Regions from separate parts of the Streptomyces sp. NBC_00440 genome, predicted to be linked through region 2. Evidence: predicted binding sites of a transcription regulator. Region 2 holds the regulator's gene; the other holds the start of a gene.
The links. Region 2 encodes HrcA, which represses chaperone genes, less so after heat shock. Its sites were predicted from a motif close to TTNGCACTCNGNNNNNCNGAGTGCNAA; they were not measured.
Positions count from the first base shown of each region.

Region 1 (8,112 bases), 840 kb from region 2:
AGCCGGAAGGCCCGATCGTCGTGCGCTACAACGACCACCTGGCTCAGCTCGCCGTACCCGAGTACCGGGCGACCCTGGATGCCCTCCAGGAACTCCCGGAGATCGGCGCCGGCGGTCCCGTCGGTTTCTGGGGCATCAACATGGGCACCGCGATCGGCGTACCGCTGGTGGCGGTCGAACCCAGGATCACAGCCGCGGTATTCGGCCAGCACTGGCCCGATGTCCTTGCCGAGAAGGCGAAGCGGATCACCGTCCCGATCGAGTTCGACCTGCAGTGGGATGACGAGCACATCTCGCGCGAGGAAGGTCTCGCGCTGTTCGACGCCTTCGCCTCGAAGGAGAAGTCGTTGCACGTGAACTCGGGCAAGCACAAGGAGCTGCCCAGGTTCGAGGCAGACAGCGCGGTCCGGTTCTTCGCCCGGCACCTCGGCGGCGCAGTCACCGCACCGCCCTGATCCGAGCGGTTGCGGGCGCCGGGCCGGCCGGCCCGGCGCCGCGCAGCCTCGGCGGGCATCTCCTCGGATGCCCGCCGTCCTCACCACTCGGCGCCCACGCACTCGGCGCCCACGCACTCAGGGCCATTCCCCTCAGCCGGCCCCACCCTTCAGGGCAGCGTGATCCCCGGGTCGACCCCGTCCAGCGCACGCGCACAGTGGCACGCCTTCGACTGCTCCGCAGGCAGCCCGGCCACCGCGTCGAAGAGCACCGTGCGCAGCCGGTCCACATTGGCGGCGAAGACCCTCAGCACCTCGTCGTGGGAGACGCCCTCCCCTGCCTCGGCCCCCGCGTCCAGGTCCGTGACCAGCGTCATCGACGTGTAGCAGAGCCCCAGTTCACGGGCGAGGACCGCCTCGGGGTGCCCGGTCATGCCCACCACGGACCAGCCCATCGCCGCATGCCAGCGCGACTCGGCCCTGGTCGAGAACCGCGGCCCCTCGATGATGACCAGAGTCCCGCCGTCCACCGGCTCCCACTCCTGCCCGCGCGCCGCCGCGAGGGCGGCCTTGCGGCCGGCGGAGCAGTACGGGTCGGCCAGCGACACGTGCACCACGTTCGGGATGCTGCCGTCCGGCAGCGCCTGACCGTCGTAGTACGTCTGCGTGCGTGCCTTCGTACGGTCCACCATCTGGTCCGGTACGAGCAGCGTCCCCGGCCCGTACTCCGGCCGCAGCCCGCCCACCGCGCACGGGCCGAGCACCTGCCGTACGCCCACGGACCGCAACGCCCAGAGGTTCGCCCGGTAGTTGATGAGGTGCGGGGGCAGATGGTGGCCGCGCCCGTGCCGGGGGAGGAACGCCACCCGGCGCCCGGCGATCTCACCGAGGAAGAGGGAGTCGCTCGGCTTCCCGTACGGGGTGTCCACCGCGACCTCGGTCACGTCCTCCAGGAAGGAGTAGAAGCCGGAGCCGCCGATGACCCCGATGTCCGCCGTGGGGGCCGCGGTGTCTCCCGCGGTTGCCTGGTCTGCCGAGTTCGCCACATTCACCATGCCGGTCACACTATCCGGGGTTCCGGACGGGCCCGGGCCACTCCGGACATGCCGGAAACCCCACCGTCGGACGACGGCAGGGTTCCGGGAAACCGGTATCAGGCGGCGGAGCTGCCGCTGGAGGAGCTGCTCGACGAGGACGCCGACGATGCCGAGCCGCCGGACTTCGAGGCACCGGCCTTCGCGTCGGAGCCCGAGGAGCCGGACGAGCTCGAAGAGCCGGACGAACCCGAAGACGAGTCCGACGAGGACGACGACGAACCGGCGGGCTTGGAAGACGCCGCCGTGCTGCTCGACGAGGAGCCGCGGCTGTCGTTCCGGTAGAAACCCGAACCCTTGAAGACAATGCCGACCGCCGAGAACACCTTCTTCAGGCGTCCATCGCAGCTCGGGCATACGGTCAGGGCGTCATCGGTGAACTTCTGCACCGCCTCAAGGCCCTGGCTGCATTCGGTGCACTGGTACTGATAGGTCGGCACTTGCTCCTCCTGGCACTCTCACTCAGTGAGTGCTAACGACGTTCTATAGTGACGTATTCCGCTGGATCAGTCCACTGAGACCGGCACTCGGTGACCCATCCCACGCCCTGCGCCACGCTTGATGCCACGGCCTGCGCCCCGCGCGGTGTCGTATTCCGGGCCCGCTTCCGAGCCCTGTTCCGTGCCCTGCTCGGTGTCCTTCTCCGTGCCCTGTTCCGTGCCAGGTCCCGCGTCGCGGGGTGTCAGCCGCGACCGCAGCGCCAGCAGGGTGAGCAGTGCCAGTACGGTCCCGCCCATCGGCACCAGGAATCCGGCGCTGGAGCTGAACGAGTCGGTCAGCTCGCCCGCCACCGATACGGCCGCGGCCTGTCCCAGTGCCACCGAACCGGTCAGCCAGGTGAAGGCCTCGGTGCGCGCCGAAGCCGGCACCAGGGTGTCCACCAGGGTGTATCCGCTGATCAGCGCGGGTGCGATGCAGAGTCCGACCAGCAGTCCGAGTCCCGCTACGAGCGGCACCGTGTGCATCGCCCAGAGCCCGGACGCGGTGACGGCCAGCGCGGTGTACGCGACCAGCAGCCGGGACTTCGGCGCGATCTTCCAGGCGATGGCCCCGCAGACGATGCCCGCGAGCATGTTGCCGGCGGCGAAGACCCCGTACAGCACGCCGTTCACACCGGGCCGGCCGATCTCCTCGGCGAACGCGGTCAGTGAGACCTGCATACCGCCGAACACCGCGCCGATCCCGAGGAACGCCACGGCGAGCACCCGTACGCCCGGCACCGACAGCGCGGAGATGTGCCGCTCGGAGGTGTGGCTGTTGTCACGTACCCGGACGGACGGCTGGGTCCGGCGCTGCGCCGCGAAGACGAGGCCGCCGATCAGGGTCAGCGCGGCCTCGGTGATCAGCCCGGCCGCCGGGTGGATCCCGGTGCACAGTGCGGTCGTCAGCACCGGGCCGATGACGAAGGTGAACTCGTCCGTCACCGATTCGAAGGCGGCGGCCGTCGACATGAGGGGCGAGCCCTCCAGTTTCGCGGCCCAGCGGGCCCGGACCATCGGGCCGACCTGCGGTACCGACGCACCGGTCGGCACAGCGGCGATGAACAGCGCCCACAGCGGCGCGCCCGCCATCGCGAGCACCGTCAGGGTGATCACTGAAGCGGCGTGCACGAGGACACCGGGGAACAGCACGGCGCGCTGCCCGAGCCGGTCGGCGAGCTTGCCGCTCTGCGGCGCGAACAGCGCCATGGAGACACCCGTCACAGCGGCGACGATGCCTGCGTTTCCGTACGAGCCCGTCGTGTGCTGCACCAGCAGCACGATGCCGATGGTCAGCATCGCGAAGGGCTGCCGCGCGGCGAAACCGGGCAGCAGGAACGTCCATGCGCCAGGTGTGCGCAACAACTGCCCGTACCCCGGACGGGTCTCGGAGACCGTGGACACCACGGCCTAGCCTTTCTGCCGCCTGGTAGCACTCCCCTTGGTGTACAGGCATACGAAGGCATGCGTACGGGAGCTGCCGAGAGCTGTCCTCTTGCGCGGAACTGCGGTAGGCCGGGCCGTTTCGTCGTGCGGAACTCCTGCGCGGATACCGCGCACGCACCGCGACGGGGGGTGCCTCGACCGCCATACGGTCGCGCCAGCTCTGCATCAGGCAGAGTTGGTCGATCAGGTCAATCAAGTCAATCGGGTCAAGCCGATCGGTTCATGGTACCGCTACTCGCGAGCCATCCCGCCAGCTTGCCTCCCTGGCCGATCGCCCGCAGCCGTGCTTCGGCGGCGTCGCGCACCGGATTGGTCGCCACCACGAGCAGTTCGTCCCCGCGCCGCAGCACCGTCGAGGGCTGCGGTACGAAGCTCGTGCCGTCCCGGACGACCAGGGTGACGGCGGCGCCCTTGGGCAGCCGCAGCTCGCCGACCTCGACGCCGTGCATCCGGGACTTCTCCGGGATCGCCACCGACAGCAGATGCCCGCGCAGCCGCTCCAGGGGCGCCGATTCGATGCCCAGGTCCGCCGCGGCGTCGGCGCCGTCGCCGAGGCTGAGCTTCCTGGCCAGCCAGGGGAGCGTCGGCCCCTGCACCAGTGTGTAGACGACGACGAGCACGAAGACGATGTTGAAGACCCGGGAGCTGCCGTCGATGCCGGACACCATCGGGATGGTCGCCAGGATGATGGGGACGGCTCCGCGCAGCCCGGCCCACGACATCAGGGTCTGCTCCTGCCAGGGCACCCGGAACGGTGCCAGGCTCAGCAGTACGGAGACCGGCCGCGCCACCATCGTCAGGACCAGGCCCACGATCACCGCGGGCCAGAAGTCGCTGCCCAGCTCGTGGGGGCTCACCAGCAGTCCGAGCAGGACGAACATGCCGATCTGGGCGATCCAGCCGAGACCCTCGGCGAACCCGCGGGTGGCCGGCCAGTGCGGCAGCTTGGCGTTGCCGAGCAGCATCGCGGCGAGGTAGACGGCGAGGAAGCCACTGCCGTGCGCGATGGCGCCGGCCGCGTACGCCGTGATCGCGATGGCCATCACGGCGATCGGGTAGAGGCCGGAGGCGGGCAGCGCGACATGGCGCAGCCCCCACGATCCGAGCCAGCCGACGGCGAGGCCGATCGAGGCGCCGATCGCCAGCTCCAGGGCGATCTTGCCGATCAGTACGTACCAGTGGTCGACAGGACCGGCCGTCGAGAACGCGATGACCAGGATCACCACCGGGGCGTCGTTGAAGCCGGACTCGGCCTCCAGTACACCCGTGATCCGGGCCGGCAGGGGCACCTTGCGCAGAACGGAGAAGACGGCGGCGGCGTCGGTGGACGACACCACGGCGCCGATGATCAGGGCCTGGCGCCATTCGAGACCGACCAGGTAGTGCGCGCCGGCGGCGGTGATCCCCACGCTCACCGCGACGCCGGCCGTCGACAGCACGACGGCCATCGGCAGGACCGGTTTGATCTCTTTCCACTTGGTGCCCAGGCCGCCCTCGGTCAGGATCACGACCAGCGCGGCGTAGCCGATCACCTGGGTCATCTCGACGTTGTCGAACTTGACGTTGAAGATGCCGTCCTGGCCTATCGCCATCCCGATGCCGAGATACAGCAGCAGGCTGGGGAGGCCGCTGCGCGACGAGATGCGCACGGCGGCCACGGCGATCAGCAGGACGAGTGAGCAGATCAGCAGGAGCTCGTTGAGATGGTGGACAGTCAGTGGCCGTTCCTTCCCTCGTACGCTGCAAGTACTTCGTTACCCTACCTAATCCTTGACGCTTCCTTGACGCTTCGCTTACTTGTGCGATGCCGCTGGGGATACCGCGTCCGTAACGCACAGGCGCTGCGCCTATGGTTGCTCCAGCGCTCCGTCGGACCTACAGACCACCCTGCCCCTCGAAGGACAGCGATGCCCGCCGCCACCACCACAGCCGTCCCTTCCGGCACGAAATCCGGCACGAAATCCCGTAAGAAGAAAGGGCGTCGCGCCAGGCTGATCGTGATCGTCGTGGTGCTGGCGCTCGTTGCGGGCATCGGGTACGGGTCGTACTGGGGCGTGAGCACCGTGCGGGCGTCCCTTCCGCAGACGACCGGTGAGATCAAGGTCCCCGGCCTCTCGGGCAACGTCGACGTCAAGCGGGACAGCTACGGCGTACCGCAGATCTACGCGGACACCGACGCCGACCTCTTCCGCGCGCAGGGCTACGTCCAGGCCCAGGACCGTTTCTACGAGATGGACGTCCGGCGCCACATGACATCCGGCCGGCTCTCCGAGATGTTCGGATCGAGCCAGGTCAAGACCGACTCCTTCCTGCGCACGCTCGGCTGGCACCGGGTCGCGCAGAAGGAGTACGACACCAAGCTGTCGCCGGAGACGAAGAAGAACCTCCAGGCGTACTCGGCCGGGGTCAACGCGTATCTGAAGGGCAAGGACGGCAAGCAGATCTCCGTCGAGTACGCGGCCCTGAACCTCACCAACGACTACAAGCCCGAAGCGTGGACGCCCGTCGACTCGGTGGCCTGGCTCAAGGCGATGGCCTGGGACCTGCGCGGCAACATGCAGGACGAGATCGACCGTTCGCTGATGACCTCGCGGCTGAGCGCCCAGCAGATCAGTGACCTGTACCCGTCCTACCCGTACAGCCGGAACAAGCCGATCGTGCAGCAGGGCGGCATCGACCCGGTCACCGGGAAGTTCGACCAGGACGCGAACCCGGGCGGCACCGTGGGTGGTTCGGACACCGCGACCGGCGCGGTCCAGGGCATGCAGTCGCAGCTCTCCTCGCTCTCGGACACCCTGGACAAGATCCCGACGCTGCTCGGCCCGAGCGGCAGCGGCATCGGCTCCAACTCCTGGGTGGTCTCCGGGGACCTGACGACCACCGGCAAACCGCTGCTGGCCAACGACCCGCACCTGGCGCCGCAACTGCCGTCCCTCTGGTACCAGATGGGCCTGCACTGCCGGACCATCTCCAGCAGCTGCCACTACGACGTCGCGGGCTACACCTTCTCCGGCATGCCGGGCGTGGTCATCGGGCACAACCAGGACATCTCCTGGGGCTTCACCAACCTCGGCGCCGATGTCACCGACCTCTACCTGGAGAAGGTCACCGACAACGGCTATCTGTACGACGGCGAGGAGAAGCCCTTCACGACCCGCCAGGAGACGATCAAGGTCGCCGGCGGGAAGTCGCGGCAGATCGTCGTACGGGAGACGAACAACGGCCCGCTGGTCTCCGACCGGGACACCGAACTGGCGAAGGTCGGCCAGAAGGCGCCCGTGACCTCGGCGGCACCGGACCGCGGCGACGGCTACGCGGTGGCCCTCAAGTGGACCGCGCTCCAGCCGGGCAATTCCATGGACGCGGTCTTCGACCTGGACAAGGCCAAGGACTGGTCCGGGTTCCGGGCCGCCGCCAAGAACTTCGACGTCCCCTCGCAGAACCTGATCTACGCCGACACCAAGGGCAACATCGGCTACCAGGCGCCCGGCTCCATCCCGATCCGCTCCAAGGGCGACGACGGCACGATGCCCGCTCCGGGCTGGGACCCCAAGTACGCCTGGAAGGGCACGATCCCCTTCGATCAGCTGCCCTACGAGTACAACCCGAAGCGCGGCTACATCGTCACCGCCAACCAGGCCGTGATCGACCCGAAGAAGTATCCGTACCTGATCACCGAGGACTGGGGCTACGGCACCCGCAGCCGGCGGATCACCGACCTCATCGAGTCGAAGACCAGGGACGGCGGGAAGATCTCGACCGAGGACATGCAGAAGATGCAGCTGGACAACAGCAGCGAGATCGCCAAGCTGCTGACCCCGATGCTGCTGAAGCTGAACATCAAGGACCCGTACGTCCGCCAGGCGCAGAAGCTCCTCGAAGGCTGGGACTACACCCAGGAGTCGGACTCGGCGGCGGCCGCGTACTTCAACGCGGTCTGGCGCAACATCCTCAAGCTCGCCTTCGGCAACAAGCTGCCCAAGGAGCTGCGGGTCGAGGGTCAGTGCCTCAATGTGCCGCCCGCCGACAGCGCTTCGGGTCCTGCCGACAAACAGGACAAGCTGGTACGGGAGTGCGGCGAGCGCTCGGCCGACTCGGCGCAGCCGGACGGCGGCGACCGCTGGTTCGAGGTCGTGCGCAAGCTGCTCGACAAGCCGGACAGCGACTGGTGGAAGACGCCGAAGACCCGTCTGGACAAGCCCACCCACAACCGTGACGAGCTGCTCGGGCGGGCCATGAAGGACGCCCGCTGGGAGCTGACCGCCAAGCTCGGCAAGGACGTCGACACCTGGAACTGGGGCCGGCTGCACCAGCTGATGCTCACCAACCAGACGCTCGGCACCGACGGCCCCGGCATCCTCAAGTGGCTGCTCAACCGCGGCCCGTTCAACCTGGGCGGCGGCGAGGCAGCGGTCGACGCCACCGGCTGGAACGCGGCCGGCGGGTACGGCGTCGTCTGGGTCCCCTCGATGCGGATGGTCGTGAACCTCAAGGACCTCGACAGGTCGCAGTGGATCAACCTGACCGGGGAGTCGGGGCACGCGTACAGCGCGCACTACACCGACCAGGAAGGCAAGTGGGCCAACGGCGATCTGCTCGGCTGGTCGTTCAGCAAGGCCGCCGTGGACAGGAGCACGGTCGACACCCTGGTGCTCAAGC
Region 1 covers NZ_CP107921.1:3,276,669-3,284,780, reverse strand. Annotated here, with positions in the region: gene OHB13_RS14620 (alpha/beta hydrolase) at 1-455, shown strand, start outside; gene OHB13_RS14615 (S-methyl-5'-thioadenosine phosphorylase) at 605-1,489, opposite strand; gene OHB13_RS14610 (FmdB family zinc ribbon protein) at 1,588-1,968, opposite strand; partial or broken gene OHB13_RS14605 (MFS transporter) at 2,194-3,414, opposite strand; gene OHB13_RS14600 (potassium/proton antiporter) at 3,660-5,171, opposite strand; gene OHB13_RS14595 (penicillin acylase family protein) at 5,361-8,112, shown strand, end outside.
Region 1: OHB13_RS14610 (FmdB family zinc ribbon protein) is a predicted target of HrcA. The motif match lies at 1,978-2,004, and genes of this name have one in related genera.

Region 2 (8,112 bases):
GTGCTTCTGGAGCAGCCCGGCGGTCCGCCGGCGGGGCAACGGCGGGACCTCCACCAGCTGTTCGCCCGGTACGTCGAGCGGTTTGCGGCTGGTGGTCAGGATCCGGAGCCCGGGACAGCTGTCGTGCACCCGGCCGACGAGGTAGGCGCAGCCGGTCAGCACATGTTCGCAGGTGTCCAGGACGAGCAGCCCCCGGCTGTGGGTGAGCAGGTCGAGCACCGCGCGTACCGGGTCGGTGCCGGGTGCGGGTGCGGTGTGCAGCGCCGTGGCCACCATGTACGGGACGAGCGCCGCGTCCGGACAGCCGGAGAGGTCGACCCGGTGCACGGGCGTGCCGGTGCGCGAAGTCGCCTCGCTGAGTCTGGCGGCCAGCCGTGACTTGCCGATGCCGCCGGGGCCGGTGAGGGTCACGAGGCGGGTGGCGGCAAGGCGTTCGGCGAGCGCGCCGAGGTCCGGCTCGGGAAGGACGTCCGGTTCGGGAAGGGCAGCCATGGACCCACTCTGACCGGCGACGGGCCGCCGCGCGCGGGCCCGGGGCGAAGATCCGTACACCTAAATCCGTGGATGGGATACCTAAGCGGGATATACCTAGTTGTGGTCTTCCGTTCGGATCAGGCCGGGCTGCCTGCCGGTTCGCGCGTTCGCTACTTGCCCGGGTACTGCGTCACGGTGGCGGTCACCGTGACGGTCGCCGTCGGCTGCGCGCCGCCGCTGTATCCGCCGCTGTATCCGCCCCGGCCCGGTGCGGGGGCGGTGGTGGTGTCGTCCGGGGGCGGGGCCGCGCAGTTGCCCAGCAGCGTGGCCCTGAAGGCCAGTTCCCCGCCGACCGTGCTCGTCAGGCTGCCCCGTACACAGCGTCCGTCGACGGTCCTGGTCACCCTGCCCTTGACAGTGATGTCCTGCTTGTCCTTGGTCCTGCCCTGGCAGTCGACCTGCGCCACGTCGCGCGTGGCGGCGGGCGCGGGCGAGGCACCGGGCGCGGCGTCTGCCGTGCAGGTCAGCCAGTCGACGCCGACGCCGTGGTGCTCCAGGGCGCTGGTGGCGGTGCGGTCGGTGGTGTAGGCGACGGACCCGGTGTTGACCCCGTCGATCGGGTCACAGGCCGCGAGACCCGCAACTGCCGCGCAGACAGCGCCGATCGTCGCGAGAACCGACCGGTACCGTGCGTGCCTCGATACACGTCTCAATGCCCCCATACAGGGCAGGTTCCCACTGAAAGGGGCCGATGTGCAGCCTCTTCGCGCCCACTTCACTCTCGCGGGTGGCGGTGCGTACGCGGTCGGGTGGCTTGGGCGTGGACCGGCGGGGGGTGGAGTGGGGCGGTTGTGGGGTGCGGTGGGGCGGTTGTGGTGCGGGCCTGGTCAGCCCCAGCGTCCTGTCCGGGCCAGCAGCAGCGCTCCCGCGGCCGTCCCCGCCGTGGAGGTACGCAGCACACTGCGCCCCAGCCGGTACACCCCGGCTCCGGCGGCCGTGAACGCCGCGAGCTCCTCCGGCGACACTCCCCCTTCGGGGCCGACGACCAGCACGATGTCGCCCCGCGTGGGGAGTTCGGCCGCTGCCAGTGGCTCGCTGCCGTACTCCTGGTCCTCGTGCAGCACCCCGGCCAGGTCCGCGTCCGCGAGGAGTGCGGCGACCTGCTTGGTGCTCAGCGCATCGGTGATCTCGGGGAAGCGGGTGCGCCGGGACTGCTTGCCCGACTCGCGTGCCGTACTGCGCCACTTGGCCAGGGACTTGGCGCCCCGGTCGCCGCGCCACTGGGTGATACAGCGCGACGCCTGCCACGGCACGATCACATCGACGCCGGTCTCCGTCATGGTCTCGACGGCGACCTCGCCGCGGTCGCCCTTGGGCAGCGCCTGTACGACGGTGATCCTGGGCACGGGCGGCGGATCGTCGGTGCACGCGTCCACCCGGACCTCCAGGCGGTCCTTGCCCTCGGCCGCCAGGACCACACACCGCGCCCAGCGGCCGGCGCCGTCGGTCAGTACGACGTCCTCGCCCGCCCGCAGCCGCTTCACGGACACCGCGTGCCGGCCCTCGGGACCGTCCAGGACGAATCTGCCGCCGGGGGCCGCCGCGTCCAGGCCGTGGGCCGCGTCGACGACGAAGACCGGGGCGGTCATGACGTACCGTCCTCGGCCAACAGCGCGCGGGCCGCGTCCAGTTCGGCCACCAGCACCTCGACCAGCTGACCGGCGGGCAGCTCACGGGCGAGCCGGTGGCCCTGGCCGGCCCAGAGCGCCATGCCCTGGGCGTCGCCCACCCCGGCCGCGGCCTTGCGCAGTCCGGCCGTGAGGTGGTGCACCTGCGGATAGGCGGCGGGGGCATACGGTCCGTGCTCGCGCATGAACCGGTTGACGAGACCGCGCGCCGGGCGCCCGCTGAACGCGCGGGTGAGGTCCGTGCGGACGAAGAGCGGGTTGGTCAGGGCCTGCTTGTGCAGGCTGTTCGCCCCGGACTCCGGGCAGATCAGGAAGGCCGTACCGAGCTGCGCCGCCTCCGCGCCCGCCGCGAGCACCGCCGCGATCTGCGCGCCGCGCATCAGCCCGCCGGCCGCGATGACCGGCAGCTGCACGGTCTCCCGTACCTGCGTGATGAGCGACAGCACGCCGATGCCCGTGCCGTCGTTCTGCGGGTCGTCGCGGTGTGTGCCCTGGTGGCCGCCCGCCTCGATGCCCTGCACACAGACCGCGTCGGCGCCGCACCACTGGGCGGTCTGCGCTTCCTCGGCGGTGGTGACGGTGACGATGGTGAAGGTGTCGACCCGGTCGAAGGCGTCGAGCACATCGCGGGAGGGACAGCCGAAGGTGAAGGAGACCACCGGGACGGGGTCGTCGAGCAGGACGGCGAGTTTGGCCTCGTACCCGTCGTCCGAGCTGCCGTGGACGTCGCCGAGGGGCGTCTCGTACCAGGTCGACTCACCGGCGAGCTGGTGGCTGTAGACCTCGACGGCTGCCGGATCGGGGTGCTCGGACTGCGGCATGAACAGGTTCACACCGAAGGGCAGGGAGGTCAGCCCGCGCAGCTGCTTGATCTCCTCGTACATGCCGTCCGCGGTCTTGTACCCGGCGGCGAGGAACCCGAGACCACCGGCCTCGGAGACGGCTGCGGCGAGCTGCGGGCCTGAAGCACCGCCCGCCATGGGGGCCTGCACGATCGGATATCGGCAGAGATCGGCGAGTACGGAGGACATGACCGCATCGTGCCACGTCCTCCGCACCGCACCGAATCGGTGGCGCGAGTACGCCGGGGGCTACCGCCCGTTGAACGCATCCTTCAGCCGGGAGAACAACCCCTCGTCCCCCGGCCGACTGCATCCCCCGGGGGACGACCCCCGGACCCCCGGCAGAAAGAACAACCCCGCTACCGACCGTTGAACGCATCCTTCAGCCGCGAGAACAACCCCTGCTGCCCCGGCTGGAACTGGCCGGTGGGCCGTTCCTCGCCGCGCAGTTTGGAGAACTCCCGCAGCAGGCGCTCCTGTTCGGCGTCCATCTTTGTCGGGGTGAGCACCTCGACATGCACGATCAGGTCGCCGCGGCCGCCGCCGCGCAGATGCGTGATGCCGCGCTGGTGCATCGGGATCGACTGGCCAGACTGCGTGCCCGGCCGGATGTCGACCTCCTCCAGCGCGTCCAGCGTCTCCAGCGGCACCTTCGTGCCGAGCGCGGCCGCCGTCATCGGGACCGTCACCGTGCAGTGCAGATCGTCGCCGCGCCGCTGGAAGACCGCGTGCGGCAGCTCGTGGATCTCCACGTACAGGTCACCGGCGGGGCCGCCGCCGGGGCCGACCTCGCCCTCGCCCGCGAGCTGGATGCGGGTGCCGTTGTCGACACCGGCCGGGATCTTCACCGTCAGCGTGCGGCGGGAGCGGATGCGCCCGTCGCCCGCGCACTCGGGGCACGGGGTCGGCACGACCGTACCGAAGCCCTGACACTGCGGGCACGGCCGCGAGGTCATGACCTGGCCCAGGAAGGACCGGGTGACCTGCGAGACCTCACCGCGGCCGCGGCACATGTCGCAGGTCTGGGCCGAGGTGCCGGGGGCCGCGCCCTCGCCGCTGCAGGTCGTGCAGACCACAGCGGTGTCGACCTGGATGTCCTTCGTGGTGCCGAAGGCCGACTCGTTGAGGTCGATCTCCAGCCGGATCATCGCGTCCTGGCCGCGCCGCGTACGCGACCTCGGCCCGCGCTGGGACGCCGTACCGAAGAAGGCGTCCATGATGTCCGAGAAGTTGCCGAAGCCGCCCTGGCCGAAGCCGCCGGCTCCGCCGCCGCCCGCCTGCGAGAGCGGGTCGCCCCCGAGGTCGTAGACCTGCTTCTTCTGCGGGTCCGACAACACCTCGTAGGCGGCGTTGATCTCCTTGAAGCGTTCCTGCGTCTTGGGATCGGGGTTGACGTCCGGGTGGAGCTCGCGCGCCAATCGCCGGAATGCCTTCTTGATCTCGTCCTGGGAAGCGTCGCGGCGCACGCCGAGAACGGCGTAATAGTCCGTGGCCACTTACGACTCCGCCAGGATCTGTCCGACGTAACGTGCCACTGCGCGTACCGCTCCCATCGTTCCGGGGTAGTCCATGCGGGTCGGTCCGACCACGCCGAGTTTGGCGACTGCCTCGTCGCCCGAACCGTAGCCGACGGCGACGACCGATGTGGACGTCAGGCCCTCGTGGGCATTCTCATGCCCGATGCGTACGGTCATGCCCGAGTCCTCACCGAGCAGCTTGAGGAGCACGACCTGCTCCTCAAGCGCTTCCAGCACCGGCCTGATGGTCAGTGGGAAGTCATGTCCGAATCGCGTCAGATTGGCGGTTCCGCCGATCATCAGCCGTTCCTCGGTCTCCTCGACCAGCGTTTCCAGCAAGGTCGCGAGCACCGTGGAAACCGTACCCCGGTCCTCCTGCTCGAAGGACTCGGGAAGGTCCTGCACCAATTGTGGTACGTCCGCGAAGCGGCGCCCCACCACCCGGCTGTTGAGCCGGGCACGGAGGTCGGCGAGAGAAGTCTCACCGAACGGCGCCGGACAGTCGATCATGCGCTGCTCGACCCGTCCGGTGTCCGTGATCAGCACGAGCATCAGCCGGGCCGGGGCCAGCGCCAGCAGTTCCACGTGCCGCACCGTGGAACGGGTCAGCGACGGGTACTGCACCACGGCGACCTGCCGGGTGAGCTGGGCGAGGAGCCGCACGGTGCGGCCCACCACGTCGTCGAGGTCGACGGCGCCGTCCATGAAGTTCTGGATGGCGCGCCGCTCGGGCGACGAGAGGGGCTTGACGCCCGCGAGCCGGTCGACGAACAGCCGGTACCCCTTGTCCGTGGGGATGCGGCCCGCGCTCGTGTGCGGCTGGGCGATGAACCCCTCGTCCTCCAGGGCCGCCATGTCGTTGCGGACGGTGGCCGGTGAGACACCGAGCCGGTGCCGCTCGGTGAGCGCCTTGGAGCCGACCGGCTCCTCGGTGCCCACATAGTCCTGGACGATGGCGCGCAACACTTCGAGTCTGCGTTCGCTGAGCACCCGCGCACACCTCCAGCTGTCGATCCGGGCCTTCCTGGCACTCGGAATGTTCGAGTGCCAGCAGCGTCCCAGTGTACGGCGGAGAGGTTCACCGCTGGCAAGGGCGGCCCGTCGCACGATCGCGCCGTTGTCCGCCGACCGGGGATAGCGTCAGGGTATGGACGCCACTGACGCCACTTGGGAAGACTCCACCTGGGAAGACTATGGCTGGGAACGTCTGGCGACGGGGGTGGGCCGGTGCCGTCTCCCCCGCTGGGACGCGACAGCCGGGCTCGTGGCGGGCCGGTACGGTGCGCTGCTCTTCGACACGGGGGCGACGCTGCGCGAGGGCCGGGAGCTCCGGATGCGCGCGGAGGCGGTGCTCGGCCGCCGGGTGACGCACATCGCGCTGAGCCACCCGCACTTCGACCATGTGCTGGGCACCGCCGTGTTCGCGGGTGTCCAGGTCTACGGAGCGGTGGGCACGGAGGCGCTGCTCACCCGGGGCTCGCGCGGCGCCGAGGAGCTGCGCCAGGACGCGGTGCGCCACGGCGTCGCGGCGGCGGAGGCCGCCGAGGCGGTGGCCCATCTGGTCGCTCCGCACCATCAGGTGTCCGGGGAACTGACCCTGGACCTGGGCGGCCTCCGGGTCACCCTGGTGAACTGCGGCCCCGGGCACACCGGCCACGATCTGGCTCTGCTCGTCCCGGGCGGACAGGGAGCCGCCCCCGGGAACGGCGCGGACGGCCGCGACGTCGTCTTCTGCGGCGACCTGGTCGAGGAGTCGGGCGAGCCGCAGGCGGGCCCGGACGCGATGCCCGCCCAGTGGCCCGCGGCGCTGGACCGGCTGCTGGCGCTGGGCGGCGAGGACGCGCTGTACGTACCGGGGCACGGGGCCGTGGTCGACGCCGCGTTCGTCCGCGCTCAACGTGATGTGCTGGCAGCACGCTCCAGGGTGTCGTAGCGTCTGCGGAATGCGCAGCTACAGCCCGGACTTCACGCCGCCGTGGAAGAAGCAGACGCCCGCCCGCGAGGTCGCGGCCGAGCCCGATCTGGTGGTCGAGGAGATCGCCACCGGGTTCTGCGGTGCGGTGATCCGTTGTGAGAAGACGGCCGAGGGGCCGACGGTCACCCTGGAGGACCGCTTCGGCAAGCACCGGGTGTTCCCGATGGGGCCGCGCGCCTTCCTGCTTGAGGGGCGCCCGGTCACTCTCGTACGTCCCACAGCGGCGCAGCAGCGCACCCACCTGACGGCGTCCGGTTCGCTGGCGGTGCCCGGCGCGCGGGCACGGGTCGCGCGGGCCGGGCGGATCTACGTCGAGGGGCGGCACGACGCGGAGCTGGTCGAGCGGGTGTGGGGCGACGACCTGCGGATCGAGGGCGTCGTCGTCGAGTATCTGGGCGGCATCGACGATCTGCCCGCGATCGTCGCGGAGTTCGGCCCGGCGGCGGACGCGCGGCTCGGGGTGCTGGTCGACCATCTGGTCCCGGGCTCGAAGGAGTCCCGTATCGCGGCGGAGGTCTCCAGCGACCACGCACTGGTGGTGGGGCACCCCTACATCGACGTCTGGGAGGCGGTGAAGCCGTCGTCGGTGGGCATCGCGGGGTGGCCGGCCGTACCGCGCGGGCAGGACTGGAAGACGGGTGTGTGCCGGGCGCTGGGCTGGCCGGAGAACACCGGGGCCGCGTGGCAGCGGATCCTGTCGGGGGTGCGCTCCTACCGGGACCTGGAGCCCGCGCTGCTGGGGCGCGTGGAGGAGCTGATCGACTTCGTGACGGCGCCGGAGGATACAAGCGTCGCCTAGGGCCTGTCGTCAAAGTGCCGCCTGCCGCGCGGCGTCTGGCACGCACGCTCGCGGCGTTGCCGAAATGCCCTTTCCCCGACTCCTCGTGGCGACGGATTGCCCCTACCTGCTCGGCGCAGGACATCCCCAGCCCCGCCGAGCGCCGGAATTTCCAGCCCACCGAGCGCCGGAGAATTCAAGCCCCTCCTGGGGGCACCTCCCAGCGGTAGCCGGGAGAGATTGAGGAGCGGGGTCCGGGGCGGAGCCCCGTGCAGGCCGCAGCAACCAGCACCCTGCGCGGCCGGCGGCAGCCTCAGTCCACCAGGTCCCGCACCACCGCATCGGCCAGCAACCGCCCCCGCAGGGTGAGCACCGCCCGCCCCGCCTCATAGGCCACCGCCTCAAGCAGTCCGTCCGCCAGGGCCCGCCGGGACGCGGCCAGGCCCGCCGGGGCCAGGATGGCGAGCGGGCAGCCGTCGCGGAGGCGCAGTTCCAGCAGGATGCGCTCCACCCGGCGGTCCTCGGCGGGCAGGATCTCCCGGCCCGCGCCGGGTGACTTGCCGGCCGCCAGGGCCGCCGCGTACGCGCCGGGGTGCTTCACGTTCCACCAGCGCACGCCGCCGATGTGGCTGTGCGCGCCGGGGCCCGCGCCCCACCAGTCCGCGCCGCGCCAGTACAGCTCGTTGTGCAGGCAGCGGCCCGCGTCGGTGGTGGACCAGTTGGAGACCTCGTACCAGGAGAACCCCGCGTCGGCCAGGACCGAGTCCGCGATCAGATAGCGGTCCGCGTGCTCGTCGTCGTCCGTCATCGGCACCTCGCCGCGCCGGATCCGGCGGGC
Region 2 covers NZ_CP107921.1:2,437,449-2,445,560, forward strand. Annotated here, with positions in the region: gene OHB13_RS10855 (ATP-binding protein) at 1-492, opposite strand, end outside; gene OHB13_RS10860 (hypothetical protein) at 645-1,196, opposite strand; gene OHB13_RS10865 (16S rRNA (uracil(1498)-N(3))-methyltransferase) at 1,362-2,123, opposite strand; gene OHB13_RS10870 (nitronate monooxygenase) at 2,120-3,193, opposite strand; gene dnaJ (molecular chaperone DnaJ) at 3,364-4,500, opposite strand; gene hrcA (heat-inducible transcriptional repressor HrcA) at 4,501-5,511, opposite strand; gene OHB13_RS10885 (MBL fold metallo-hydrolase) at 5,669-6,454, shown strand; gene OHB13_RS10890 (DUF3097 domain-containing protein) at 6,465-7,295, shown strand; gene hemW (radical SAM family heme chaperone HemW) at 7,588-8,112, opposite strand, start outside.